3 regions of the Mesorhizobium sp. LjNodule214 genome follow, and region 1 is predicted to be linked to each of the others. Evidence: predicted binding sites of a transcription regulator. Region 1 holds the regulator's gene; each other region holds the start of a gene.

Region 1 (9,683 bases):
GCGGGGTGGTCAAGCCGGCGCTTGAACTGCTCGCCGGTATCCCGACCATCGTCTACGGCATCTTTGCCGTGGTCACGCTCGGGCCGTTCCTGCGCGATCTCTCGGCGGCGCTGACCGGCGGCTCGCCCTTCATCCAGGGCCAGAGCATCTTCACCGCCGGCCTGGTCATGGGCGTCATGCTGATCCCGGTCGTGTCCTCGCTGTCCGACGACATCATCACCGCGGTGCCGCGCGCCATGCGCGACGGCTCGCTCGGTCTCGGCGCGACGCGCTCGGAAACGATCAAGCGGGTGATCCTGCCGGCGGCACTTCCCGGCATCGTCGGCGCCATCCTGCTGACCGCTTCGCGCGCCATCGGCGAGACGATGATCGTCGTGCTGGCGGCCGGCGTCGCCGCCAACCTCACCGTCAACCCGTTCGAAGCGATGACCACCATCACCGTCAAGATCGTCAACCAGCTTACCGGCGACCTTGAGTTCAATTCGCCGCAGACGCTGGTCGCCTTCGCGCTCGGCCTCACGCTGTTCGCGCTGACGCTGGTGATGAACATCGTCGCGCTGTACATCGTGCGCAAATACCGGGAGCAGTACGAATGACCGACATCCCCATGGATACGATGGTCCGGGCGGCGGCTCATCCGCGCCGCGACATCGGCCTCAAGGCCCGCTACGCCGCCGAACGCCGCTTCCGCATCTATGGCGCGCTGGCGATCTCGGTCGGCCTGGCGTTCCTCGCCATCATGCTGATCACCATCGTCTCGAAGGGCTACACCGCCTTCTGGCAGACGACGGTGACGCTGCCGATCAGCTTCGACGAGAAGCTGATCGATCCGTCCAACAAGCGCGCTACCGATCCGAGCGTGCTGATCAAGGCAAATTATCCCAAGCTCGCCGAACGCGCGCTGGTGGCCAAGCTCGGCATCGATCCCAGCAACAAGCCGATGGTCATGAAGCTCAAGGGCTTCCTGTCGGAAGGCGCCCGCGTCCAGCTGCGCGACATCGTCGCCGCCGACCCGTCGGTCATCGGCACGACGCGCGACGTCAACATCCTCGCCGCCGCCAATCTCGACTCCGCCTTCAAGGGCCAGATCGACCTCAGTGTCGAGGAGGCGCGCCGCAAGGTCTCGGACCAGCAGATCACGTGGATGAACAAGCTCAAGGCCGACGGGGCGATGGCCGAGCACTTCAACACCGGCCTGTTCTCCTATGGCGCCTCCAGCCGCCCGGAAACGTCGGGCATGGGGGTGGCGATCATCGGCTCGTTCTACATGATGGTGATCGTGCTGCTCTTGGCGCTGCCGATCGGCGTCGCCGCCTCGATCTATCTTGAGGAATTCGCCAAGAAGAACCGCCTCACCGACCTGATCGAAGTCAACATCAACAATCTGGCAGCGGTGCCGTCGATCGTTTTCGGCCTGCTCGGGCTTGCCGTGTTCATCAACTTCCTCGGCATGCCGCGTTCGGCCGCTTTCGTCGGCGGCCTGGTGCTGACGCTGATGACGCTGCCGACGATCATCATCGCCACGCGCGCCGCCCTTGCCGCGGTGCCGCCGTCGATCCGCTCGGCAGCACTCGGCCTCGGCGCGTCCAAGATGCAGATGGTGTTCCAGCATATCCTGCCGCTCGCCGCCCCCGGCATCCTCACTGGCACCATCATCGGGCTGGCGCGTGCGCTGGGCGAGACCGCGCCGCTGCTGCTGATCGGCATGGTCGCCTTCGTCGCCGACTATCCGAAGACGCCTTTCGATCCGGCGACGGCGCTGCCGGTGCAGATCTACATGTGGGCCAACGAGGCCGAACGCGCCTTCGTCGAGCGCATGTCGGGCGCCATCATCATCCTGCTCGTCTTCCTCATGGCCATGAACATCACAGCGATCGTGCTGCGGCGCCGCTTCGAACGGCGCTGGTAAAAGAAGGCATCTGGTATGAACATCATGACCGAACAGTCCCTCGAAAACGCAGTGGGCGACAAGATGAACGCCAAGTCGAACGAAGTGATCAAGATGCGCGGCGACAAGGTCGGCGTGTTCTATGGCGACAAGCAGGCGCTGTTCGACGTTAATCTCGACGTCCGCCTCAACCAGGTGACGGCGCTGATCGGCCCTTCCGGCTGCGGCAAGTCGACCTTCCTGCGCTGCCTCAACCGCATGAACGACACCATCGACTCGGCGCGGGTGACCGGCAAGATCACGCTGGACGAAGAGGACATCTACGACAAGAACATCGATGTCGTCGAACTCAGGGCCCGCGTCGGCATGGTGTTCCAGAAGCCCAACCCGTTCCCGAAGTCGATCTACGAGAACGTCGCCTACGGCCCGCGCATCCACGGGCTGGCCAAGCGCAAGGCCGACATGGACCAGATCGTCGAATCGAGCCTGAAGAAGGCGGCGATCTGGAACGAGGTGAAGGATCGCCTGCAAGAGCCCGGCACCGGCCTTTCCGGCGGCCAGCAGCAGCGCCTGTGCATCGCGCGTGCCATCGCCGTGTCGCCGGAAGTGATCCTGATGGACGAGCCCTGCTCGGCGCTCGACCCGATCGCCACGGCTCGCGTCGAGGAGCTGATCGACGAGCTGCGCCAGAATTACACGATCGTCATCGTCACGCACTCGATGCAGCAGGCGGCGCGCGTGTCGCAGCGCACGGCCATGTTCCACCTCGGCTATCTGGTCGAGGAGGGCGCCACCGACAAGATGTTCACCAACCCCGACGACAAGCGCACGCAGGACTACATCACCGGCCGGTTCGGCTGAGCGGTCCGGCGGCAACTTTCAGGCACGAGGACAGGATCATGGGTGAACATCATACCGTCGCCTCTTTCGACGAGGATCTCGGGGCGATCAGTAAGCTGATCTCCGACATGGGCGAACTGGCCGGCTCGATGGTCGGCGGGGCAACCCGTGCATTGCTGACATCGGACAATGCGCTGGCGCAGCGCGTCGTCTCAGACGACGCCATCATGGATGCGCGCCAGCGCGAGCTGGACGACCGCGCCATCACGCTGATCGCCAAGCGCCAGCCGATGGCCAACGATCTGCGCGCTGTGGTCGGTTCGATCCGCATGGCCGGCGATCTCGAACGCATCGGCGACCTTGCCAAGAACATCGCCAAGCGCGTCGGCACCGTCGGCCTCAGCGTCACGCCGCGCGACCTCTCGCACACCATCGATGTGATGGCGCAGCTGGTGCTGGTCCAGGTGCAAGGGGTGATCGAGCAATACGCCGCCGCCGACGCTGCGGCACTCGCCAAGCTTCGGAACGACGACGAGCGCATCGACGTCAAGTACACGTCGGTGTTCCGCGAGCTGCTGACCTACATGATGGAGGATCCGCGCAACATCACGGCCTGCACGCATCTGCTGTTTTGCGCCAAGAATCTGGAGCGCATCGGCGACCATGTCACCAACATTGCCGAGAACGCCTACTACGTTCTGACCGGCTCGCAATTGCCCGCCAATCGTCCCAAACAGGACGAGACGGCGATGTCCGCACCGGCGGCATGACAGGGGTAACCGACCGATGATCGCGCCACGCATCATGGTGGTGGAGGACGAGGAGCCGCTGGGGGTGCTGCTCCGCTACAATCTGGAATCCGAAGGCTACCAGGTCGAGGTGGTGACGCGCGGCGACGAGGCCGAGATCCGCCTACAGGAGAATGTGCCCGATCTTCTGGTGCTCGACTGGATGGTGCCGGCGGTTTCCGGCATCGAGCTTTGCCGGCGCCTGAGGATGCGGCCCGAGACCGAGCGGCTGCCGATCATCATGCTGACGGCGCGTGGCGAAGAGAGCGACCGCGTGCGGGGCCTCTCCACCGGCGCCGACGACTATCTGGTCAAGCCGTTCTCGACGCCGGAATTCATGGCCAGGGTCAAGGCGCTGCTGCGCCGCGCCAAGCCGGAAGTGCTGTCCAGCATGCTCAAGGTCGGCGACATAGTGCTCGACCGCGAGTCGCACCGGGTCTACCGCAAGAAGAGCGAGATCAGGCTCGGGCCGACCGAGTTCCGGCTGCTCGAATTCATGATGCGGCATCCGGGCCGGGTGTTTTCGCGCAGCCAGTTGCTCGACAATGTCTGGGGCGAGACGATTTATATCGACGAGCGCACGGTCGACGTGCATGTCGGCCGGCTGCGCAAGGCGGTCAACAATGGCCGCATGCCCGACGTCATCCGCACCATCCGCGGCGCAGGCTACGCGATCCGGGAAGATTAGGACCCTTCCATCCCGACAGATCGGGATTCACGCGCTACTTTCTAAGCGAGACAGTACAGCCCACAGAGCATCGAACTCGGGTTTGGTGGTCTCGCGGGTTTGCGCGCCATCTGGGTCGTCGACCTCTCCCACCGGCGGCAGCTCCCCTTCGGGCAAGTGATCGCCGTCGAGGCCGCCGGGATAGGCGAGGAGCACGCGACCATCTGCGTAAATGTGCATTGCCCGACAGCCAAGATTTCCGGCGTCGCATTCGAAGTAGGACACGACGGGAAGATCAGTTTCACGGGACGAGACATCGGCGCAAGAAAGCCAACGGACTGGCGGGCCGAAGTCCGGCAGGTAATATGTCACGCCATGCCGGTTACGGTAGCTCTTCATCATAGACGCTCACGATTGGGGTCTGACGTTTCAGGCAACGCTCTTGCCGGCGACCGTTCGCTGCTGGACGCCCGGCGCAAAAATCTCCTGGTCGACGAAGCCGAGCGCGCGCATGGCGCAGCCCTCGCGGATCAGCGGCAACTCATTCGGCTCGGTGTCGAAGGAGATCGATTTCGAGTGCTGGCCGCCGGCAGTCTGGGCAATCGCCTCGCGCAGCGCCGGTTCGATCAGATCGAAGGCGGCGGCGCCGACGCCGACCATGGCGACCGGTGCCGGGTCGATCAGTGCGAACAGGCTGCCAAGGCCGAAGCCGAGCGCCTCGCCGGCCTTGCGATAGGCTTCGCGCTCCGGGCCGTCGGTCTCGCGCGCCCGCGCGGCGAGCGCGCGCATGTCGGCATCGCCGACATCGACCGGTTCGGCATCCTCGCTCATCATCCTGGCGTTGCGCCAGATGGCATAGTTGCCGGCATAGGCCTCGACGCAGCCGCGCCGTCCGCAGCGGCAGAGCGCACCGCCCGGCCGGTGGATCATGTGGCCGAACTCGCCGCCGGACGAATGAGTGCCGGTGAACAGTTCGCCCTTCAGCACCAGCCCCATGCCGATGCCGTGCGAGAGCAGGATGGCGATGAAATCGTCGCGGTAGCGGTCGGGATCGCGCCATTGCAGCGCCACCGCCATCATGTTGCAGTCGTTTTCCATGGTGGCGGGAATGCCGAATTCGCCTTCCAGAATGTCGGCAAAGGGGATGTCGGTCAGCGACGTGATCGGCGACCACAGCATGGCGCGGGCATGGGTGTCGGTGATGCCCTGGATGCCCATCGCGATGCGGGCGACGCTGCGCACATCGAGGTCCGGATCCTCGAACCGGCGCCGGACTATTGCCGTGCATTCGCCGATCAGCTCGTCGCGCGGCATGGTCAGCGTGTCGAGGCGGCGCTGTTCCTCGGCAATGACCTGTCCGGCATAATCGATGACGGCGACGGAGAGGAAGTTCAGCGACAGCACCACGGTCATCACCGCCGTGGCTTCCGGATTGAGGCCGAGGCCGACCTGCGGCCGGCCGCGCTTCAGTGAAGCCGTCTCGCTCGGCTTGCTCTCAGTGAGGATGCCTTCCTGGATCAGGTCTGACGAGATCGCCGAAATGGTCGAATGGCTGAGGCCGGTAGTCGCGGCGATCTCGGTCCGTGACGGCTGGCCGGCCCGGCGCACGGCCGAAATCACCATCGCCCGGTTGCGCCGGCGTAGATCGTCGTGGCGGATTCCAACCGACATGGCCTGCGTTCCTCCCTGCCGCCGCAGCCTTTCGTGACGTCGAAGGCCGTCGACGCGCTCATCGAATATTGGCAGAAGTGGGAAGCCCTGTCATTTATTTATTCCGAGACTCGAAAAAAAGTCGCCGACCCATCAAAATCCATCAGAATCGATGTTGACAGCGCTTTGTCGTTGCATCAGTGTTTTTTCGAGGCTCGAAAAAATAGAGCCTTGTGCCGACCTTCGGGTCAGTTTTGTCGCGCCGCGCGCGGCGCAGGGAGGATATCATGAAGAAATTTGCAGTCGCCATGCTGGCGGGTGTCGCCATGTCGCTGACACTGGCGTCGGTCGCGCAGGCGAAGGACAAGGTCATTGGCGTGTCATGGTCGAACTTCCAGGAAGAGCGCTGGAAGACCGACGAGGCGGCAATGAAGGCGGCGATCGAGGCTGCCGGCGACAAGTACATTTCCGCCGACGCGCAGTCCAATCCCGGCAAGCAGCTGACCGACGTCGAAAGCCTGATCTCGCAGGGTGCGAATGCGCTGATCGTGCTGGCGCAGGACGCCTCGGCCATCGGGCCGGCGGTGCAGAAGGCGCTTGACGAAGGCATTCCGGTCGTCGGCTACGACCGACTGATCGAGAACAAGGACGTCTTCTACCTGACCTTCGACAACAAGGAAGTCGGCCGCATGCAGGCCCGCGAAGTGTTCAAGGTCAAGCCGGAGGGCAACTATGTCTTCATCAAGGGTTCGGGCGCCGATCCGAACGCCGATTTCCTGTTCGCCGGCTCCATGGAAGTGCTGAAGGAAGCCATCGACGGCGGCAAGATCAAGAATGTCGGCGAGGCCTATACGGACGGCTGGCTGCCGGCCAATGCGCAGAAGAACATGGAACAGTTCCTGACTGCCAACGACAACAAGGTCGATGCGGTGGTGGCGGCCAATGACGGCACCGCCGGCGGTGTCGTTGCCGCTCTGACGGCGCAGGGGCTGGCCGGAACCGTTCCGGTCTCGGGCCAGGACGGCGACCACGCCGCGCTGAACCGCATCGCGCTTGGCACGCAGACCGTGTCGGTGTGGAAGGACGCGCGCGAGCTCGGCAAGAACGCCGCCGAGATCGCCTCGCAGCTGGCCGACGGAAAGCAGATGACCGATATCGCCGGCGTCAAGGACTTCACCACGCCGGGCGGCAACACCGTCAAGTCGCTGTTCCTGACGCCGGTCGCGATCACCAAGGACAACCTCAATGTCGTCATCGACGCCGGCTGGATCAAGAAGGACGAGGTCTGCGCTGGTGTCGCCGCGGGCAGCGTCGCGGCCTGCAACTAAAGCCGGCCGATACCGGTAGCGAGTTCGGCGCCGCGGCCCTAAAGCCGCGGCGTTTCTCAAAGGGGCTTTCCGCTTCAATTGAGCCGGGAAAGCCAATAGCATCGTGTTCCGGCAACCGCGCCAGACGGCAGACCGGTGGGAGGACATCATGACCGATACGGCTTCCAACACGCCGGTCGCCAATGCGACCGCGGATCGGGCGCGGGCTGCCGAGCTCAGCGCCGTTGGACGTTTCCTCAAGGCGACCGAACTCGACACGCGCATGCTCGGCATGGTCGGCGCGCTGCTGGTCATCTGGATCGGCATCCACCTCCTGTCGGGCGGACTTTTCCTGACGCCGCGCAATCTGTGGAACCTGTCGGTGCAGACCTCGTCGGTGGCGATCATGGCGACCGGCATGGTGCTGGTCATCGTCATGCGCAACATCGACCTTTCGGTCGGCTCCGTCGAAGGTGTGATCGGCATGATCATGGGCGTGGCGCAGGCCGAATTCCTCATTCGCGTCATCGGCTTCCAGCTCGGCAATCCCTGGCTCTGGATCATCGCACTCGCCGTCGGCGTGGCGCTCGGCCTTTTGATCGGCGCGTTCCAGGGCTTCATCATCGCCTATATGGAGGTGCCGGCCTTCATCGTGACACTGGGCGGCCTGCTGGTCTGGCGCGGCATGGCGTGGCTGATCACCAGCGGCCGCACGGTCGCGCCGCTCGACGCCACCTTCCAGCTGATGGGCGGCGGCCCGCGCGGTTCCATTGGCGCCACCGCCAGCTGGATCGTCGGTGTCGTGGCTTGCGCGGCAGTCGCCTTCGCGCTGCTCAACGGCCGCTCGCAGCGCAAACGGTTCAACTTCCCGCTGCGCCCGGTGTGGGCAGAGACATTCCTCGGCGTGGTCGCCTGCGCCGCCATCCTTGGCGCGGTGTGGATTGCCAATTCCTATCCATGGCCGGTCGGCATCGTGCGCCAGTACGCGCAGCAGAACGGCATCACCATTCCCGAAGGCGGCCTGTTCATCGCCCATGGCATCGCGATCCCGGTGCTGATGGCGGTCGCGGTCGGCATCGTCATGACCTTCATCACCAGGCGGACCCGGTTCGGCCGTTATGTCTTCGCCATCGGCGGCAATCCGGAAGCGGCGGAACTAGCCGGCATCAACACCCGCTGGGTAACGATGAAGGTGTTCATGATCATGGGCGTGCTGGCTGCGATCAGCGCAGCGATCTCGTCGGCGCGCCTCAACGCCTCGACCAATGCGCTGGGCACGCTGGACGAGCTTCTGGTCATTGCCGCCGCCGTCATCGGCGGCACGTCGCTGGCCGGCGGCTCCGGAACCGTGCTTGGCGCCATGCTCGGCGCGCTGCTGATGCAGTCGCTGCAGTCCGGCATGGTGCTGCTCGGCATCGACTCGCCGCTGCAGAGCATCGTCGTCGGTGCCGTGCTGGTCGTCGCCGTCTGGCTCGACACCGTCTATCGCAAGCGAGTCTGAGGAGGACGCGGCCATGGAAAAGACTACTGCCACGGGCACCCCGCTGATCGACATGCGCAACATCTCGATCGCCTTCGGCGGTATTCGCGCCGTCGATGATGCGTCGATCGATCTCTTCCCGGGCGAAGTGGTGGCGCTGCTCGGCCATAACGGCGCCGGCAAGTCGACGCTGATCAAGATCCTGTCCGGCGCCTACAAGCGCGATGCGGGCCAGATCTTCGTCAACGGCGTGGAGGCTTCGATCTTCAACCCGCGCGACGCCAAGAAATACGGCATCGAGACGATCTACCAGACGCTGGCGCTTGCCGACAACGTCGACGCCGCCGCCAACCTGTTTCTCGGCCGCGAGCTGATGACCGGCTGGGGCACGCTCGACGATGTCGCCATGGAGGCCGAGGCGCGCAAGGTGATGGGCCGCCTCAATCCGCGCTTCCAGCGCTTCAAGGAACCGGTGGTCAAGCTCTCGGGCGGCCAGCGGCAGTCGGTGGCGATCGCACGCGCCATCCTGTTCAATGCCCGCATCCTGATCATGGACGAGCCGACGGCCGCACTTGGGCCGCAGGAAACAGCCCAGGTCGGCGAACTGGTCAGGCAGTTGAAGGCCGACGGCATCGGCATTTTCCTGATCAGCCATGACATCCACGACGTGTTCGAGCTTGCCGACCGGGTCTGCGTGATGAAGAACGGCCAGGTCGTCGGCACAGCGCGCACCAGCGACGTCACGCAGGACGAGGTGCTCGGCATGATCATCCTCGGCAAATGCCCGCCCGGTGCCGTTCCCGGGCCAGGCGCACTGAAAATTGCGGCCTGAAGCACAAAGTAAGCCGGCTAATTGTCTTCTATGTGATATGCCAGCCGTCATGATGGTTTGGCCGCGCCATTGTGTTGGCGCGGGGACTTGCCCATAAAAGGGTCCGAATCGCCCATGGACAACACCATCCATTGAAGAAGTTTTTCCCGATCGTCGCCTTCATCGCCGTCGCGCTGATCAGCCTGACGATGGCGGGCTTTGCCTATTTCGCCACACAGGAGGCGGCGCGCA
Region 2 (9,683 bases), 1.5 Mb from region 1:
AGGAGCAGCTCACCGATTCCATGAAGATGTTCCGCATGGGGTTGGAGGGCGGCAAGCCGGCGAAGGGCCAGACCGGCGTGCAGCCGGAATGGTTCTACAAGGGCAACGGCACCATGGCGGTGGCGCCAGGCGCGGCGCTGATGTCGCCCGCCTTCGCACAGGATGCCGGCGAGGAGCCGGAGATCGCCGGCATCTACGTCATCGGCGACGACGGCGCGCCGTTCCGCGTCGGCTTCACGCTATCGAACGAGTTTTCAGACCATGTCACCGAGCGCGTGAACTACCTGTTCCTGGCGCATTCCAAGCTGCGCAACGCCTCGTTCGGGCCGGAGATCCTGATTGGCGATCTGCCCTCCGACGTCAGGGGCTCATCGCGCATTGTTCGCGACGGCAAGCTGCTTTGGGAAAAGCCGTTCCTGTCGGGCGAGGCGAACATGTCGCACACCATCGCCAATCTCGAACACCACCATTTCAAATACTCGGCCTTCCGCCAGCCCGGCGACGTGCATGTGCACATGTTCGGCACGGCGACGCTGTCCTTCGCCGACGGCATCAGGACCGAAGCCGGCGATGTTTTCGAGATCGAAGCCGGTGACTTCGGCCTGCCGCTGCGCAACCCGCTCGAAATCGAAAAGCCGGTGAAGGTGGCGGTGAAGGCGCTGTAAAGCAGGCGATGACAGCGTGATCTCCCCCCTCCTTGTGGGGGAGATTGGCAGTTTCAACCTCTCAATAAATATCGAAGTCGAAATACTTGGCCTGGATCTTCTTGTAGGTGCCGTCGGCGACGATGGCGTCTATGGCCGCGTTGAGCTTGTCGCGCAGTGCGGTGTCGTCAAGGCGCACGGCGATGCCGGCTTCAGTCTCGGTGCCCTTGACGTCGCCGACCATCTTGCAGCAGCCGTCGCTCGCCTTCTTCATCCAGTCGACCAGCACAAACTTGTCCGAGATCACCGCGTCGAGGCGGCCGTTTTGCAGGTCGGTGATCGCCTCTTCCTGGGTCGGGTAGAGTTTGGCCTCGGCGCCGGCCTTGCCGTAGACGTCCTGGGCGAAATCGGCCTGGGTGGTCGATGCCTGGGCACCCACGGTCTTGCCGGCAAGGGCTGCCGGGTCGGTCGAGGTCAGCTCGCTGTCCTTCGGCGCGACCAGCGCAAGCGGCGTCGTATAGTATTTGTTGGTGAAGGCGACCTGCTTCTTGCGCTCCTCGGTGATGCTCATCGACGCGATAATGGCGTCGAATTTCTTGGCCTGCAGGGCGGGAATGATGCCGTCCCAGTCCTGGGTGACGATTTCGCATTCGACCTTCATCTGCGCGCACAACGCATCGGCGATGTCGATGTCGAAGCCGACGACCTTGCCGTCCGGAGTGATGGTGTTGAACGGCGGATAGGCGCCCTCGGTGCCGATCTTCAGTTTCTCCGCTGCCTGCACCGACATCGAACCGGCGCCGAGCGTCAGCATGGCAGCCGCGGCTGCCGACAGGATCCATCTCGAGATTTGCATGGTCTTCCCCTTTATTTCCGTCACCTTGACGGACCGAGGCACAGCCAAGCATGGCGCGCCCGGTCAGGCAAGCACGGTCTGGCGGTGGCGGAAAGATCAGCGCGCGGCGCGGAAATGCTTGGACAGTTTCAGGCCCTGCGCCTGGTAGTTCGAGCCGAGATCGGTGCCGTAAAGCGCCTGCGGCCGTTTCAGCATGTGCTCGTAGACCAGCCGCCCAACGATCTGGCCGTGATCGAGGATGAAGGGCACTTCATGGCTGCGCACTTCGAGCACCGCCCGGCTGCCGGTGCCGCCGGCCGCCGAATGGCCGAAGCCCGGATCGAAGAAGCCGGCATAATGGACGCGGAATTCGCCGACCAGCGGGTCGAAGGGCGTCATCTCGGCGGCGTAGAGCGGCGGCACATGCACCGCCTCGCGGGACACCAGGATGTAGAACTCGTCCGGATCGAGCACCAGTTCGCCGGCGCCGCTCTTGTAGAGCGGCTCCCAGAAATCGACGACATCCTGCGCGGCACGCTTGTCGACATCGATCAGGCCGGTGTGGTGCTTGCCGCGATAGCCTACCAGCCCGTCCTTGTCGCCGTCGAGATCGATGGACAGCGCAATGCCGCCGCCGGAAATGTTAGGCGGCTCGGTGGCCACCAGCATCTCGGCATGGTGCAGGTCGCGCAATTCATCTTCCGACAGCAGCGCGTTGCCAGTACGGAAACGGATCTGCGACAGCCGCGAGCCGGCGCGCACGACGATCGGGAAGGTGCGCGGGCTGACCTCGAGATAGAGTGGACCATGATAGCCGGCGGCGATCTTGTCGAACTCATGGCCGCGATCGGTCATCACGCGGGTGAAGATGTCGAGCCGCCCGGTCGAGCTCTTCGGGTTGGCCGAAGCGGAAATGTCGGCCGGCAAGGCCAGGCTTTCCAGCAGCGGCACGATGTAGACGCAGCCGGTTTCCAGCACAGCGCCCTCGGCGAGGCTGATCTCGTGCAGCTTCAGCCGCTCGAGCTTGTCGACGACCTGGTGGTTGGGACCGGGCAGGAAGGAGGCGCGCACGCGCCAGGCCTTGTCGCCGAGCCTCAGATCGAGGCTGGCCGGCTGGATTTGGTCGGCGTCGAGAGCGCGCGGCGATTTCAGCGCGCCCGACTGGAAAAGCGCGGAAATGTCCTGATCGGGAAGAATGCCTGTCTGCCGCAAAGGCTTGGCTCCGCTTCAAGGCCGGGCTTTTTTTCGCCGCAGGTTCTTGCCGCAAAACCGTCGAACACTTTTGCGGAACCTGCCTGGTACAAACCTCTTAATGAAGCCGGCAATTGACGCAAGCGCGGTGCGGGTCTAAAGGGTCGTTATCCCGTGGTGATTTGGCCGGTCGGCTTGCAGCCACGTTAAACAAGTCGCTAAAGGACCGTTGGCCGCAAGGCCGTATGGACCGGTTGCGACTTTCGCGGCCGGTTTTTTTTGTGTTTGGGACAGAGCAATGACCAAGAAGCGCGACTGGAAACCTCAGACGGCACTCGTGCATGGCGGGACCTTGCGTTCCGGCTTCGGCGAGACCTCCGAGGCGATGTACCTCACCCAGGGCTATGTCTACGAGACGGCACAGGCGGCGGAAGCCCGCTTCAAGGGCGAGGAACCGGGCTTCATCTATTCGCGCTATGCCAATCCCACCGTCGACATGTTCGAAAAGCGCATGTGCGCGCTGGAAGGCGCGGAAGACGCGCGCGCCACGGCCTCCGGCATGGCGGCGGTGACGGCTGCCCTTCTGTGCAGCGCCAGGGCCGGCGACCATATCGTGGCGGCACGCGCGCTGTTCGGCTCCTGCCGCTGGGTGGTCGAGACGCTGGCGCCGAAATACGGCATCGAGGCAACGCTGGTCGACGGCACCGATATCGCCAACTGGGAAAAGGCGGTCAGGCCGAACACCAAACTGTTCTTCCTCGAAAGCCCGACCAATCCGACGCTGGAAGTGGTCGACATCGCCGCCGTCGCTTCGCTGGCCAATTCGATCGGCGCCAGGCTGATCGTCGACAACGTCTTTGCCACGCCCTTGCAGCAGAAGCCCTTGCAGCTTGGCGCCCATATCGTCGTCTATTCGGCGACAAAACATATTGACGGCCAGGGCCGCTGCCTCGGCGGTGTCATCCTGTCGGACAAGAAGTGGATCGACGAGAATTTGCACGACTATTTCCGCCACACCGGCCCCAGCCTGTCGCCGTTCAATGCCTGGACGCTGCTCAAGGGCCTGGAGACGCTGCCGCTGCGCGTGCGCCAGCAGACGGAAAGTGCCGGCAAGATCGCCGACTTCCTTGCCGAGCGCCCAGAAATCGCCCGCGTCATCTATCCGGGCCGCGCCGACCATCCGCAGGCCGATATCGTCAAGAAGCAGATGACGGGCGGCTCGACGCTGATCTGTCTCGACGTCAAGGGCGGCAAGCAGGCGGCCTTCGCCTTCCAGAACGCGCTTGACATCGTGCTGATCTCCAACAATCTCGGCGACGCCAAGAGCCTGATAACCCATCCGGCGACGACGACGCACAAGAACCTCAGCGACGAGGCGCGCGCCGAGCTCGGTATCGGCCCGGGCACGCTCAGGCTTTCGGTCGGACTTGAGGATGCGGACGATCTGCTCGCCGATGTCGAACAGGCGCTGAAATCCGCCAAATAAAGGGTCCAGACTGCGATTGGACAAACGCCTGAGCGTTGCTCAGGCGCCCTCTTCCAGCTCGGTCATAGCCTTGGTGCGGATGGTCATCGCATTGCCGCGCCAGTCGACCGAGCCGCCGAGCCAGCCGCGCGCCCAGATCGCCGGCAGCATCAGGTCACGCACCATCATCGCCGGAATGGTACGTGGCGACAGATACCAGCCCTTGGCCCAAGCCAACGCGCATTCCGGCACATAGGCGAGCGCCAGAACGCAGAGCACGGTGAGCGACAGACTGATGCCGGCGCCGGCCGCTGCGACCAGCGCCAGTGCCAGCGGCACGGCCACGCCGGTCAGGATTTCGGGGGCGAAGAACAACGGGAAGGTGACGCGGCGCAGGCGCGCCCAGCGGGCCTGGCGCGACCATATGTCACCGAGATGGCGCTCCCCAAGCGGCTGCTCGAAGGGCGAAGCGACAAGATTGACGCGCAGCCCCAGCCCGTTGACCAGCTTGGTCGCGGCGGCGTCCTCGGCGATCTCGGCGGCAAGCGCGCGGATGCCGCCATTGGCGTCGAGCACGGGTTTCTTCCACAGCATGCTCTTGCCTTGGGCGAAGCCCAGGCCGAGCGCCTCGCCTGTGTATTGCCAGCGCGCCTGCAGCGTGTTGAGGAAGGCGCATTCGACCTCGGCCCAGAAGCCGTCCGGACGCGAGCCGATCGGCGTCGAGCAGACAAGGCCGGTGTCGGGTCGCCACGCCGCCATCAGGTGCTGGACATAGTCCCTCGGCATCAGCACGTTGGAATCGGCAAGGATGACCCAGTGGTGGCGCGCCGCTTCCCAACCCTTGACGCAATTGTTGAGCTTGGGATTGGCGCTGATGCGGTCGTCGCCGACCAGCAACCGGGCCGGTATCTTGGGAAACCGGACGATCGCCCTGTTTATCAGCTTGACCACCGGATCGTCGGCATGGGCGACACAGAAGACGAGTTCGTAGCGCGGCCAGTCGAGCGAGAAGGCGCGCTGAAGCGTCTCCTCGGTGAACGGCTCGACGCCGCGGGATGGGATGACGATCGACACCGGCGGCGCCTTGCCGGCTGGCTGCGCAAGCGCTCGCGGCCGCTTCAGCCTGAAGGCCGCAAGCAGGATGCTGGCGAGATTTGAAAGAATGAGGGCTGTCGAAAGCAGGGCAGCGGCGATGACGATCAGTTCCATCGAGATCTCGTCACTCCGGAAAAGCCGGCCGGAAGAGGGCCGTTTTGAACAGGTCGACAGAGCGCCCGAGTCGCCCGGCACGGTCCGTGCACACCATCATTGTCATGTGTCACTTAAATGACATTGTTTGGCGGCAGGTGCGCACAAAGACGGAAGAGACAGGCGCCGCGCTCCGTTGACCTAGTCAAAGAGCGCGCCGAGACTTCCGCCGGGACTGTTTGGAGTAGCTCATGTACCGCGCCATTACGCGCAACATCGAAGTGCAGGTCAGGCCGTTCTATCTGGAGGATCGCTCCGATCCGTCGGAGAACCGCTATGTCTGGGGCTACCACGTCACCATCGACAACCAGTCGGACGAGTTCGTGCAGCTAGTGTCGCGCTATTGGCACATCACCGACGGCAGCGGCCGGGTCGAGGAGGTGCGCGGCGCCGGCGTCGTCGGCGATCAGCCCGAACTCAACCCCGGCGACAGCTACCAATACACGTCCGGCTGCCCGCTCTCGACACCATCAGGCATCATGGTCGGCCACTACACGATGCGCAACAAGCGGGGCGAGACGTTCGACATCGCCATCCCCGCCTTCTCGCTCGATCTGCCGGGCACGCGCCGGACGGTGAACTGAGAACGGCGCCCCAGGTACCGAAAGGTATCGCTGCCCCTCATCCGCCTGCCAGCGTTCGTCGTTCTCCCGTATCGTGACGGGGAGAAGGACTATCTCACTGCGCCGCAGCGAATTCAGCCGGGTCGAAATCGTACTGCGTCGAGCAGAACTCGCAGGCGACGTGGATGCCGCCATCCTCGGTGCTGTCCTTGATCTCCTGCGCCGAGAAGCCTTCGAGGATGCCGCGGATCTTCTCGCGCGAGCAGGAGCACTGGTCGGCCACCGGCACGCCGCCGAAGACGCGCACGCCATGCTCGTGGAACAGCCGGTAGAGCAGCCGCTCGGCGCCGACGGTCGGATCGATCAGCTCGGTCGGCTCGATGGTGCCGAGCAGGGCCAGGAGTTCCTGCCAGGAATTGTCGACCGGGTCATGGACCTCGTCGCGCGGATCGCCGTCGCCGCCGGAAATGTCCGGCACGCGCATGCGCTCCGGCGATTGCGGCAGGAACTGCGCCAAGAGACCGCCGGCGCGCCACTGCTCGCGGGGACCACCGATGCCGGGCGTCACCAGCTTGGCAACCGAAAGCCTGAGATCGGTCGGGATCTGCTCCGACTGGCGGAAATAGGTGCGCGCGGCCTCTTCCAGCGTCTCGCCGTCGAGCTGAACGATGCCCTGGTAGCGCTGCGTATGCGCGCCCTGGTCGATGGTCAGCGCCAGCACGCCGTTGCCGAGCAGCGTCTGTTGCGAGATTTCGCCGGCAGCCGTCAGCGCCTCGAGCCGGTCGGGATCGAAGCGTGCATAGGCGCGCAACGCGGATGGCGTCGAAAAATCCGCCACCAGCATGTCGACCGGCCCGTCGGTGCGGGTCTGCAGGATGAACTTGCCCTCGAATTTGAGCGAGGTGCCGAGCAGCACCGTCAGCACGCAGGCCTGCGCCAGCAGGCGGGCGACCGGTTCGGGATACTCGTGGCGGCCAAGGATAGCGTCGAGCATCGGTCCGAGCTGGACGGTGCGGCCGCGCACGTCGAGCGGGGCGACCTCGAACGGCACGACGTGATCGTCGCCGGCGTAGCCGAATTCGCCGAGTTGAGGGTGATGTTCAGTCACTTGACGGGTTTCCAACATGACAAAGCTCCGGCGCGCGGCCATGCGGCCCGGAGGGGCACATGCACCGAAACGCGCTCAATTTGCGTGATGGCCCGCAGATAGGCATCACACCTCCGGAGATCAAGCGCCCAGGCACCAGGCCAAAACCGCCTTCTGGGCGTGCAGCCGGTTCTCGGCTTCGTCGAACACCACCGAATGCGGCCCGTCGATCACCTCGTCAGTGACCTCCTCGCCGCGATGCGCGGGCAGGCAATGCATGAACAGCGCGTCGGGCTTCGCCTTGGCCATTAGCGCCGCATTGACCTGATAGGGCAGGAAGACGTTGTGGCCGCGGGCACGATGCTCCTGGCCCATCGACACCCAGCAGTCGGTGACGATGCAATCGGCCTGATGGACGGCCTCCTCGGGCGAGCGGGTGATGCTCAGCTTGCCGCCATTGGCCTTCGACCAGTCGACATGCTTCTCGTCCGGCTCGCTGCCTTCCGGCACCGCGACATTGAGGTTGAAGCGGAAGCGCGCCGAGGCTTCGAGCAGCGAATGCAAGACATTGTTGCCGTCGCCGGTCCAGGCGATGGTCTTGCCAGCCACCGGACCGCGATGCTCTTCGAAGGTCATGATGTCGGCCATCAGCTGGCAGGGATGGGTGTCGTCGGTCAGCCCGTTGATGACAGGAACGGTGGCGTTCTCGGTCAGTTCGAGCAGCCGCTCATGCGATGTGGTGCGGATCATGATGGCGTCGACATAGCGCGACAGCACCTTGGCGGTGTCGGCGATGGTCTCGGAGCGGCCAAGCTGCATCTCTGTGCCGGTGAGCATGATGGTTTCGCCGCCAAGCTGGCGCATGCCGACGTCGAAGGATACCCGCGTGCGCGTCGACGGCTTGTCGAAGATCATCGCCAGCACCTTGCCCTCGAGCGGCTTGGTCCGCTCGCCGGCCTTGAGCCTGGCCTTTCGCACCACCGCATCGTCCAGCATGAAGCGCAGGTCGCCTTCGGAAACGGCGGACAGATCGGTGAAATGGCGAACGCTCATCGGGACTGGTTCCAGGATTACTTCGCGGCGGCCGCGGCGATGGCATCGGCCAGGCCCTTGGCGCCGGCGCGGATGCGGTCGAGCGCCTCGCTGATCTCGGCGTCGGTGACGGTGAGCGGCGGCAAAAGGCGGATGACGTTGTCGCCGGCCGGCACCGCCAGGAAATGCTGGTCACGCAATGCCATGTTCACCTTGGTGTTGGGCATCACGCATTTCAGCCCGAGCATCAGGCCGGTTCCCCGGATGCCCTCGATGACGTCGGGGAATTCGTCGGCGACGCCGGCCAGCCCCTGTTTCAGCAGCAGCGCCTTGCGCTGCACATCCTCGAGGAAGCCGTCTTCCAGCACCACGTCGAGCACGGCGTTGCCGACCGCCATCGCCAGCGGATTGCCGCCGAAGGTGGTGCCGTGAACGCCGGCGGTCATGCCGACCGCGGCCTCGTCGGTGGCGAGGCAGGCGCCCAACGGGAAACCGCCGCCAATGCCCTTGGCGATCGCCATGATGTCGGGCGTCACGCCCGTCCATTCATGCGCGCACAGCTTTCCGGTGCGGCCGATGCCGCACTGGACCTCGTCGAAGATCAACAGCAGGCCGTGCTGGTCGCAAAGCTGCCGCAGCCGCTTCAGGGATTGCGTCGGCACCGGGCGGATGCCGCCCTCGCCCTGCACCGGCTCGATCAGGATGGCGGCCGTTTCCGGCGTGATCGCCTTTTCCGCCGCGTCGATGTCGTCGAACCCGACCTGGTCGAAACCTTCGACCTTGGGGCCGAAGCCTTCGAGGTATTTGTATTGGCCGCCGGCGGCGATGGTCGCCAGCGTGCGGCCGTGGAAGGCGCCTTCGAAGGTGATGACGCGGAAGCGTTCGGGATGACCCTTGACGAACTGGTAGCGCCGCGCCGTCTTGATGGCGCATTCCAGCGCCTCGGCGCCGGAATTGGTGAAGAACACCTTGTCGGCGAAAGTGGCGTCCGCCAGCCGTTCACCCAGCCGCCTCTGCTCCGGAATCTCATAGAGATTGGAGACGTGCCACAGCTTACCCGCCTGTTCGGTGAGCGCTGCGACCAGATGCGGATGGCTGTGGCCGAGCGAATTGACCGCGATGCCGCCGGCAAAATCGAGATATCGCTCGCCCTTGTCGGTGACCAGCCAAGTCCCCTCCCCGTGGTCGAAGGCCAGGGGTGCGCGAGCAAAGGTCTCGTAAAGCGCCGAACCGCTCATTATATGCGTCTCCGGTACCGGAAAATCAAAAAAGCCGCCAAAGCGGCGGCCTTCGCGGCTTATCGTGTTTTTCGGCCATGAAGTCAACGAAAACGTCGCGCATAGGCGCGCGGCACGCCCTCCGACAGGACGCCGGCTCATCGGCGACCGGGCAAGTTGGGGAAAACCGGAAAAACTGATTCGTGTTGCCTTTGGGACCCTTGTCACAGAGTCAGCGCATGAGGTATTTGTAGTCGAGAAATAACTAGATTTCGTGCGGCGGACCCAATCACCCGGTATATGTGGTGTTGTCTGCCCGGCGAGAGCCGGGACGGGAAAGGATTCCGATCGCCGCACGCTTCAGCAGGAGCGCGGTCATGAACTGGACTGACGAGCGGGTA
Region 3 (9,683 bases), on a different contig from region 1:
CCTCGACGAATTGGTCGAAGCAGTCCCTTACAAAATCCACACCGTGCTCACCGACAACGGCATCCAGTTCGCTGACCTGCCCAAGAACCGGGATGGCCCTACCGCGCGCTGGCGCGGCCATCCATTCGACCGGGCCTGCTGGGGGCATGGCATCGAACACCGTCTTACCAAGCCCAACCACCCATGGACCAACGGTCAGGTCGAACGGATGAACCGAACGCTGAAGGAGGCAACCGTCCGGCGGTATCACTACGATACCCACCGCCAACTCGAAAATCACCTAGCTGCCTTCCTCGACGGATACAACTTCGCCAGGCGCCTCAAGACCCTTCACGGCCTCACACCTTACGAAGCCATCTGCACGGCATGGGCCAAACAGCCAGACCGGTTTAGACTCGATCCAATCCACTTGACCTCGGGACTGAACACCTAGGGTCGACCTGGTTCGACCCCAACCAGCCGTCGCGATGCGAACCCACGCGCTTGTCGATTGGGGAAGCCATCGCTGATCTCGTGCCAAAGGCTGTCTTGGTGTCGGTGTGCGCGTATGCAGTGCACTCAGGCAATAGTCTCTGCACTTGGACCGGCTCGCAGCTCCATGACAATATTCCACAGGATCGCTGCAAGCACCAATGCACCGCCTACGAAGGTTTCCATCGCAGGCATCTCATCGAAAAAGAACCAGACCCAGAGCGGAGCCATTGGCATTTCCGCCGAGCTGAGCAGAGTGGCTTGAGCTGCGGGCAGGCGCCGTGCGCCCATCGTGTAGACCCCGAGGGCAACACCTTGCGTGATGATTCCAAAAAGGCCGAGCAGCGCTATCTCGCCGATAGGGACATTGAATGGATCAGCGAAAAAGAACGCAAAGATGGCCGCCATGAAGCAGGCGACAGCGACGGATTCCAGCATTGGTGTGTCGCGATAGCGGCGCATGATGACGGTCATCATCGCGATCGCGAAGGCCACGTAGACCATCGCAAGATCGCCTTTCAGATGCCCGCCACCCGCATTGACAGTACCGCTTACGGTTACGACAACACCCACGATGGCAGCGAATGTGCAGAAAATCGTGCTGACACCGGGTCGCTCCCGAAACCATAGCCAGGCAAGAATGGCTGCCATGAAAGGAACGGTGGAGTAGATGACACCACCATTCGCGATGGTGGTGTTCTGCATGGAATAAATGGAGGCGAAGAGGCCGGTGGCAATGAGCGAGGTTATCGCGATGCCGGCTGGCGCCATGGTTCGACGCCATTCGAACGACCAACGCTTCCGTTCGATCATGGCGAGAGCAATGATTGAAGGTCCACCAAAGATGCAGCGCCAAAAAACGACATTCCATATGTCTACGTCAGGCACCATGCGCACGAACAAGCCCATGGTACTCCACGCTAGCGCAGAGGTGAGAACGAGCAGGATGCCTAACCAGGCGTCACGATGACTGCCCGTATTGACGTCCATTGCACTTGCCAAGGACGACCCCGACTGGACTGCGCACGTTACGCGCGCACGGCAACACTGCGCCGCGGTTGCCAGGGGGTCAAGCAGAGGGGGCTGAAAGTATCACCTCCAGCGCCGATTGCGGATACTCTACGCACCGCGGATCAGTCCAGAAGGCCCAAAACGATCTAACCTGAGCTTGCGGCCATCCTCCAATGGATAGCGAACAGGTCGGCGGCTGTGCTACTCGGCCGTCTCCGTTTCGACTTCCGCGTTGGTATCGTCCTCAGGCTTATCGCGTTCCTTTGCCGCGACCTTGGCCGCCAGCTTTTCGGCCTTCTTGGCGGCCTTCTGGCGGTCACGCTCCTTGCGTTCCTGTCCGTAATTCGGTGCTCGCGCCATATCGGTTCCCTTTCGTATGCCCGGAGGCTCCTGACCCTGCCTAGGAGCATTGGTCGGCAAACACAACAGCTGAAGCGATGGTGCCGGCAGTTTGCTCTCGCGCGGTTCCGGGCTTGCAAGATGCGTGGCACAATGGTGTAGGAGAGAACCGGGGGGCCGAGATTTGTGGGAGCCACCTTTCATTTTGATCAAGTGACCGATGGCCACAGCTCTGCGCAACGCGGTAAAAGTGTTCTATTACGCACGCAATGCCGCGCGCGATATCGTGCCGCAGGCACTGTTCCGTCGCAGGCTGGCCGGCTGGCTTGACCAGGTCAGGCTCTCGGACGCCACGGTCCGCGAGAGGCTGAATTACTACAACAAGCTGCAGCACGCCTTCGTGCCGAGCCCGGCTGCGCTGCCCGTCAGCCGTCTGCCGTTTTCACCGAGCATGTACTACTACGATCTGAAGGAGTTTGCGCGCTACTTCGATCCCGGACTGCTCATCGATCTCGAATTCGGCGATGTCATCAACGTGCCCAGGACGCCGGCGGTCGTGAAGGATCGACCGATCAACGACGACAACAAAAATGCCGTCCTGATGAAGCTCGACAAATTCCGTCACTTCCACATGCCGGCGGACAGAATGCGTTTCGCGAACAAGCGCCCGGCCGTGGTCTGGCGCGGCGAGCTCAACAATCCGATACGGACCGTGTTTCTCGAGGCCACGCGCAACCTGTCTTTCTGTGACGTCGGTACGCCCAAACGATCAGCGGCGGAACAATACCGCAAGCCCTATCTCACCATCGAGCAGCAGCGGCACTACCGCTACATCGTTTCGCTCGAAGGCAATGACGTGGCGACCAACCTCAAATGGATCATGAGTTCGAACTCGCTGTGCCTGATGCCGCCGCCGACATACGAGACCTGGTTCGCTGAGGGGCAGATCGAGGCCAACGTCCACTATGTGCCGCTCGAGCCGGACTTTGCTGACCTTGCCGACAAGGTGCGCCATTTCGAGCGGCATCCGGCCGAGGCCGAACGCATCATCGGCGCGGCCAACGCCTATTGCCGCAAATTCCGCAGCGAGCGGGACGAGCAGGCGATTTCCCTGCTCGTCCTCTACAAATATTTCGTGCTCAGCGGCCAGGTCGAGCCCGACGCCGAGGTCTGGCGTTTTATCTCGGGCTAGACGCTGCTCATCGCGAAGCCTCTGTCTGTCAGAGGCCGCTGCGGTCGAGAACCAGATCGGCCGGGCCGAAGCGCTCCTTGGCCGTGAATTGCTGGTGCCAGTAGGGATAGAGCACCGGCGGCCTGCTGACGGCGTCGAGGCGCTGGCGCTCGTCAAAGGACAGCGTCAGGCCAGCGGCGGCGATGTTGTCCTTGAGCTGCGCTTCGCTGCGTGCGCCGATCACCAGCGAACTGACGGCCGGCCTGCCGAGCAGCCAGGCCAGCGCCACCTGCGCTGCCGATACACCGCGGCTCTTGCCGATCTCGTTGAGCACATCGACGATCCGCCACAGCCGGTCCTCGTCGCGGATCGGCGGTTCCGACCAGCCGCCGAGCTGGCGCGCGGTGGGACTGTCGCGATGGTATTTGCCGGACAGCAATCCGCCGGCGAGCGGGCTCCACACCAGCACGCCGAGCCCCTGGTCGACCGAGATCGGCAACAGTTCGTATTCCGCCTCGCGCGCTTCCAGCGTGTAGTGGATCTGCTGGGTGACGAAGCGCGGCTGGTGGCTCCTGTCGCTGATGCCGAGCGCCTTCATCACCTGCCAGCCGGAATAGTTGGAACAGCCGACATAGCGGACCTTGCCCTGGCCGACCAAGGTGTCGAGGGCGGCCATGGTCTCCTCCAGCGGCGTCACACCGTCCCACTCGTGCAGGAAGTAGATGTCGATGACATCGGTCTTGAGCCGCGTCAGGCTCCTCTCGCATTCGCGGATCAGGTGATGGCGCGACAGGCCTTCGTCGTTGGGGCCGTTGCCGATGCGCATGCGCGCCTTGGAGGCGATCAGCACATCGGCCTTGCGCTTGCCGCCGAGCGCCTCGCCGATGATCTCTTCCGAAATGCCGTTCGAATAGACATTGGCGGTGTCGATGAGGTTGATGCCGGCATCGATGCACATGTCGATCATTCGCTTTGCTTCCGCGAGATCGGTCTTGCCGACCGCCGCGAATGCGCCGGCGCCACCGAAGGTCATGGTGCCCATGGTCAGCGTCGAAACTTTCAAGCCGGAACGGCCGAGGGTGCGGTATTCCATGTCAGATCCTCGCGATTTGATTGAGAAGCGGGCTCGGGTGAGCTCGTCGCATTTGTAGGACAATTCCCGCCGCTTGTCGCCCCTCTGCTGGACCTGGCCGATCACAATCCCACCGATTGGCCCTGACGGACGGCGCACCGGGTCACTGCAATAAAACCGTCATTGCCGGCCTATATTGAAGTCGGCTCAAAGTGTCTCCATCCAGGCCGCGGGCAAGGGCTCGAGGTGCTAGAGATGACCCGACAGGGCTTGCAAGCGGAGCAGCGCGATGACCGAGCTAAAACAGAATTCTCCCGCCAAGGACTGGCTTGAAGCCGAGCTCGCCGACACGCTCGACGAAGACTATGAGCTCGAAATGTCGGAGCCCGCGCTGTCGATGGAGATCGCCAAGATCTACAAGAACGCGCATCCGCCATCGATCGATCGCATGCAGTATTTTCGCGACCTGATCACCTTGCAGTCGGAACTGATCAAGCTGCAGTCCTGGGTGGCCTATCACAAGAAGAAGGTCGTGGTGGTCTTCGAGGGCCGCGATTCCGCCGGCAAGGGTGGCGTCATCAAGCGCATCACCCAGCGGCTCAACCCACGCATCTGCCGCGTCGTCGCACTGCCGGCGCCGACCGAGCGCGAGAAATCGCAATGGTATTTCCAGCGCTACGTCCCACATCTGCCGGCCGGCGGCGAGATCGTGCTGTTCGACCGCTCCTGGTACAACCGCTCCGGCGTCGAGCGGGTGATGGGTTTCGCCGGTCCGGACCAGGTGGAGGAGTTCTTCCGCGACGTGCCGGAGTTCGAGCGCATGCTGGTGCGTTCCGGCATCACGCTGGTGAAGTATTGGTTCTCCATCACCGACGAGGAACAGCAGATGCGCTTTCTGATGCGCATCCACGATCCGATGAAGCAGTGGAAGCTGTCGCCCATGGATCTGCAGTCACGCGTGCGCTGGGAGCAGTACACCAAGGCCAAGGAAGAGACGTTTGCCCGCACCAACATCCCGGAAGCGCCCTGGTTCATCGTCGAGGGCAACGACAAGAAGCGGGCGCGGCTGAACTGCATCGACCATCTGCTCAAGCAGATGCCCTACGAGGAAGTGCCGCACGAGGAGATCACGCTGCCGGAACGCGTCTTCAATCCCGAATATGAGCGCCAGACGCTGCCGCGCGAGCTCTACGTGCCGGAGAAGTATTGAGGTTTCAAAGCGCCGGCGTGGCAAGGTTCGATCCTGGCCACGCCGCTTTGGTTTCTAACCACGCTTGATCACGACATGCGTGGCAAGCGGCGTCGCGACCTGTTCGGTGCACGTGTAGCCCAACTTGAGCATATCGAGGCCGGCAAAGAGGTTCTCGCCGGAACCGAGCAGCATCGGTGAGACCGCCAGGTGCATCTCGTCGATGAGCTTCTCCTGGAGATACTGTCGGATGGTGGCGACGCCGCCGCCCACCCGCACATCCTTGCCGTCAGCCGCGGCTTTCGCCTGTTCGAGCGCCGCGTGGATGCCGTCGGTGACGAAATAGAAGGTCGTGCCACCCTCCATGACGATTGGCTCGCGCTTGTGGTGGGTCAGCACGAAGACCGGCACATGGTACGGCGGGTTGTCGCCCCACCAGCCCTTCCAGCTTTCGTCAGGCCATTCGCCGCGGATCGGCCCGAACATGTTGCGGCCGAGGATCCAGGCGCCGACATTCTCGAAGCTGCGTGCCGCGAACGCCTCGTTGGTATCGGTGGTGCCGCCATCTTGTTCGAGCACCATCTTGCGGAAGGTTCGGGTGCCGAGCATCCATTTGTGCAGGGCTTCCCCGCCGACACCGAGCGGGTTGGTCAGAGTCTGGTCGGGACCGGCGCCATAGCCGTCGAGCGACAGGGTGAAAGCATTGACGCGAAGCTTGGACATGAAAGCCTCCTCCATAACCAGTTGTGATTTGCAAGCAGTTAGTTTCTAGCTGCACTGATTGCAAAAGGCAAGCGGTTTTTCCTGGATACGATCAGCCACTGCAGGAAGCGGCCGCTCGTGCAGTGACGACGGGTCTTGGATCGAGACGTCGCGGTCGGCCAGCCGGTTGGCGCGACCGGAAGGGACTACCCTTTCAGCATCGCCGCCACTTGCGGAGCGAAATAGGTGAGGATGCCGTCGCAGCCGGCGCGCTTGAAGGCGAGCAGGCTCTCAAGCATCGCCCTTTCGCCGTCGATCCAGCCATTGGCGGCCGCTGCCTTGATCATCGAATATTCGCCAGACACCTGGTAGGCGAAGGTCGGCATCTGAAGCTCGTCCTTCAGCCGGCGGATGATGTCGAGATAGGGGAGGCCCGGCTTGACCATCAGCATGTCGGCGCCCTCGGCGAGGTCCTGCTCGGCCTCGCGCACCGCTTCGTCCGAATTGGCGTGGTCGATGTAGTAGGTCTTCTTGTCGCCCTTGAGCAGGCCGGCGGTGCCGACCGCCTCGCGGTAGGGACCGTAGAAGGCGGAGGCGAATTTCGTCGCGTAGGACATGATCGCCACGTCCTGAAACCCATTGGCGTCGAGCGCGTCGCGGATGGCGCCGATGCGGCCGTCCATCATGTCGGAAGGCGCGATGATGTCGGCGCCCGCCGCCGCCTGGATGACGGCTGCGGCGGTGACCTGTTCCACGGTCTCGTCATTGACGATGATGCCGTCGCGCAGGATGCCGTCATGGCCGTGGCTGGTGAACGGGTCGAGCGCGGCGTCGGTGATGAGGCCGATCTCGGGCACCGCATGCTTGATGGCGCGGGTGGCGCGGTTGATGATGTTTTCGGGGTCGAGGATGTGCGAGCCGGTCTGGTCGCGCAGGCCGAGTTCGACATTGGGGAAGGTGGCGATCGCCGGAATGCCTAGCTTCGCCGCGCGCTCCGCTTCCTTGACCGCAAGGTCGAGCGACAGGCGGAAGACGCCGGGCATGGCGGCGATCGGCTCGCGCACATTCTTGCCGTCGACGACGAAGATCGGCCAGATCAGATCGTCGACCGAAAGCCGGTTTTCCTGCACCAGGCGGCGCGACCAGTCGGCCTTGCGCATGCGCCGCAAGCGGCGGCTGCCGGTGATCTCGTCGACGCTGCGCGCGCCGGCAGGCTTTGCGGGGGTAAATCTGTTCATCGCCAAAACTCTCGTTTGGCCGGCTTTTACCACGCGCCTCCGCCGCTGACCAATGCGACACGATTGTGCCAGTGTCAGTCGGGCTGCCCGTTCCCCGACAGCACCTGCGCGGCTCCGCGCATGGCAACGCGGAACGCCTCGTCGAAACTGACGCCGCGCACCTGCCAGGCATAGGTCTTGCCTTCCATGGCCAGCCGCCAATCGGCGATCCAGCCCAACTCCTTGTCGCTCCAGACGATGCTGCCGGCCAACGCCTGGTCGGCTCCGGCCCTTTTTGCGAGTTGGTCGAGCATGGCGATGTCGGCGGCACGCAGCGCCTTTTCGTCCATGCTGGAAGGCAGCACTGCCGGCGGGAAGACGATGTGCATCAGCAACGGGCCGGTGGCATTGACGAAGGATTCGCGCATGGCTTCGCCGCGCGGATCGTCGGCCGTCAGCACGAAACGCTTGGCACCTTGTTCGGCAGTGAGGAACACGGCGAGCCGCGGTCGCTCGCCAAGCCACGGCTTGCTGCCCAACTGAGTGAGTAGCTTGTCGATTACCTCCGGCTTGTAGAGGCAGGTGAGGTCGTGCGGCCGGTCATGCGTGCCTTGCTCGTCATGCACCGGAATGCCTTCCAGCCGGTCGCGGTAGCGGAAAGTGTCGACGAAATCGCCGGCCTTGTCGTGCAGAGCCAGCATTTCCGGCTTCTGCGGCAGCCGCTGGTCGCCGGAAACCCTGACCAGCACCCGGTCCAGGCAGTCCCTGAAGCCGATCTGGCGGTTCACCTCGCCTTGGCCGGTGACGATGGTCTGCGCCTGGTAGAGCTCTGCCGTGCCTGCGGCATCTGCGGGCCGAACAATCGACAGGGCGGCCGTCAGGCCGATCATCGCCAGCACAACACGTGAAAATCCAGGCATGCCTTGCCGTCCGGTTCGAGGCGGCCACTTTTTAGCACCGGGCAAGGCCGGTCGCCAAGACGCCGCGCTTGCGCCGCCGGCATTGACGCATCCAGGCGCCGCACTCACATCTAATCCGCTGGGCTTCGCGACAGCCCCAACTTCCCTGGGGCGTCAAATCGGGGGCGAAGAAGGAGCAATGCCATGAACCCTATGGCTTTCATCTGGCTCGTATACGCCGCCTGGATCCTGCTGATCGTCTATCTGACCGTTTCGGCGTTCGGCGCGAAACGCGATACCGAGGAGCACATGCCGCAGCGCCTGGGCCTGATGGTCGCCATGATTGCTGCTTTCCTGCTGCCGCGTCTGTCGATATTCCGGTTCGTCAACTTCGCCCCTGTCAACGCGGTCTTGAGCAGCATCGGTGTCTTCGTAACTGTTGCCGGGATGGCCTTCCTGGTCTGGGCGCGGCAAAGCCTTGGCGGCAATTGGAGCCAGATCGTCTCGCCCAAGCAGGGGCATGAACTCGTGACCTCGGGCCCGTACCGCTTCGTGCGCCACCCGATGTACACCGGCGGCCTGGTCGCAGGCATCGGCTCGGCGATCGTGGTCGGCGGCGGCTTCGTCTTTCTGCTGATCCTGCTGGGCGCGATCTTCCTCTGGCGCGTCGGTGCGGAAGACAGGCTTCTGGCACGGCAGTTTCCCGAAGAATTTCCGGACTATGCAAGGCGGACGAAGGCGCTGATCCCGTTCGTGTGGTAGTGCTCCGTCGGACCGCCATTCGAGCGGTACGAGGCTGGCCGTCGCGGCGCCCGGCAATTGACCTTCACTCTGTCGCCGCTTAGCACTTCAGTCCCGCACACACGGGGGAGGGATTCTCTGGCGATGGATTTTGATGGAGGCGACGAGATTCGCTTCGAGCGGTTGGGCAGGGCCGGCGTCGTCACGCTGACGCGGCCGCAGGCGCTCAATGCCGTCACCCATCGCATGGTCAAGGCGCTCGACAAGGCGTTGCGCGCCTGGGAGCGGGATGACGGCGTCGACGTCGTCATCGTCAAGGCCGAGGGCAGGGCGTTCTCCGCCGGCGGCGACATCCTGCACATCTACGAAGCCGGCCGGGCCGGACAGCCTCCGGTCGAGTTCTTCGCCGACGAATACCGCCTGAATGCCAGCATCAAGCGGTTCAAAAAGCCCTATGTCGCGCTGATCGACGGCATCGTCATGGGCGGCGGCGTCGGCATCTCGTTCCACGGCTCTCAGCGTGTGATGACCGAGAACGCCCAGTTCGCCATGCCGGAAGTCGGCATCGGCTTTTTCCCCGATGTCGGCGCCAGCCACCTTTTGCCCGACCTCGGCGGCAGCTTCGGCATGTATCTGGCGCTGACGGGGAACCGCATCCGCCACGGCGATGCGCTGTGGTCGGGCCTGGCCACCCACACCATCAAGGCCGAGGACCAGTCGGGTTTTCTCGATCGGCTCTGCGCGACCGGCGATCCGGAAACGGTGCTGCGCGGCTTTTTCGTCCCGGCAAAGCGCGAGACCGACCGGCCGGTTCTGGAAGCGATCTCCCGCCATCTCGCACAGCCGTCTCTGTCGGATATCATCGCCAGCC

Evidence for each region. Region 1 encodes PhoB, which activates phosphate uptake and scavenging genes when phosphate is short. Its sites were predicted from a motif close to TGTCATNNANCTGTCAT; they were not measured.
Region 2: a site for PhoB is predicted at 5,451-5,467, ahead of ACSQ3Z_RS07980 (ceramide glucosyltransferase). Genes of this name have one in related genera too.
Region 3: a site for PhoB is predicted at 4,232-4,248, ahead of ppk2 (polyphosphate kinase 2). Genes of this name have one in related genera too.

The regions. Positions count from the first base shown of each region.
Region 1 covers NZ_CAXUPE020000001.1:138,334-148,016, reverse strand. Annotated here, with positions in the region: gene pstC (phosphate ABC transporter permease subunit PstC) at 1-596, shown strand, start outside; gene pstA (phosphate ABC transporter permease PstA) at 593-1,909, shown strand; gene pstB (phosphate ABC transporter ATP-binding protein PstB) at 1,925-2,749, shown strand; gene phoU (phosphate signaling complex protein PhoU) at 2,788-3,498, shown strand; gene phoB (phosphate regulon transcriptional regulator PhoB) at 3,515-4,204, shown strand; gene ACSQ3Z_RS00620 (hypothetical protein) at 4,232-4,585, opposite strand; gene ACSQ3Z_RS00615 (ROK family protein) at 4,613-5,854, opposite strand; gene xylF (D-xylose ABC transporter substrate-binding protein) at 6,121-7,161, shown strand; gene ACSQ3Z_RS00605 (sugar ABC transporter permease) at 7,310-8,641, shown strand; gene ACSQ3Z_RS00600 (ATP-binding cassette domain-containing protein) at 8,655-9,452, shown strand; gene ACSQ3Z_RS00595 (CHASE domain-containing protein) at 9,584-9,683, shown strand, end outside.
Region 2 covers NZ_CAXUPE020000001.1:1,656,526-1,666,208, reverse strand. Annotated here, with positions in the region: gene araD1 (AraD1 family protein) at 1-665, shown strand, start outside; gene ACSQ3Z_RS07995 (ABC transporter substrate-binding protein) at 727-1,500, opposite strand; gene ACSQ3Z_RS07990 (2'-deoxycytidine 5'-triphosphate deaminase) at 1,597-2,691, opposite strand; SAM riboswitch at 2,835-2,912, shown strand; gene ACSQ3Z_RS07985 (O-succinylhomoserine sulfhydrylase) at 2,969-4,156, shown strand; gene ACSQ3Z_RS07980 (ceramide glucosyltransferase) at 4,196-5,344, opposite strand; gene apaG (Co2+/Mg2+ efflux protein ApaG) at 5,575-5,967, shown strand; gene ACSQ3Z_RS07970 (Hsp33 family molecular chaperone) at 6,062-7,096, opposite strand; gene argF (ornithine carbamoyltransferase) at 7,175-8,086, opposite strand; gene ACSQ3Z_RS07960 (aspartate aminotransferase family protein) at 8,104-9,303, opposite strand; gene ACSQ3Z_RS07955 (GcrA family cell cycle regulator) at 9,660-9,683, shown strand, end outside.
Region 3 covers NZ_CAXUPE020000003.1:613,272-622,954, forward strand. Annotated here, with positions in the region: gene ACSQ3Z_RS28220 (IS481 family transposase) at 1-433, shown strand, start outside; gene ACSQ3Z_RS28225 (DMT family transporter) at 559-1,461, opposite strand; gene ACSQ3Z_RS28230 (hypothetical protein) at 1,684-1,842, opposite strand; gene ACSQ3Z_RS28235 (glycosyl transferase family 90) at 2,042-3,013, shown strand; gene ACSQ3Z_RS28240 (aldo/keto reductase) at 3,042-4,085, opposite strand; gene ppk2 (polyphosphate kinase 2) at 4,354-5,274, shown strand; gene ACSQ3Z_RS28250 (dihydrofolate reductase family protein) at 5,329-5,976, opposite strand; gene hemB (porphobilinogen synthase) at 6,162-7,193, opposite strand; gene ACSQ3Z_RS28260 (DUF2066 domain-containing protein) at 7,268-8,092, opposite strand; gene ACSQ3Z_RS28265 (methyltransferase family protein) at 8,276-8,833, shown strand; gene ACSQ3Z_RS28270 (enoyl-CoA hydratase/isomerase family protein) at 8,957-9,683, shown strand, end outside.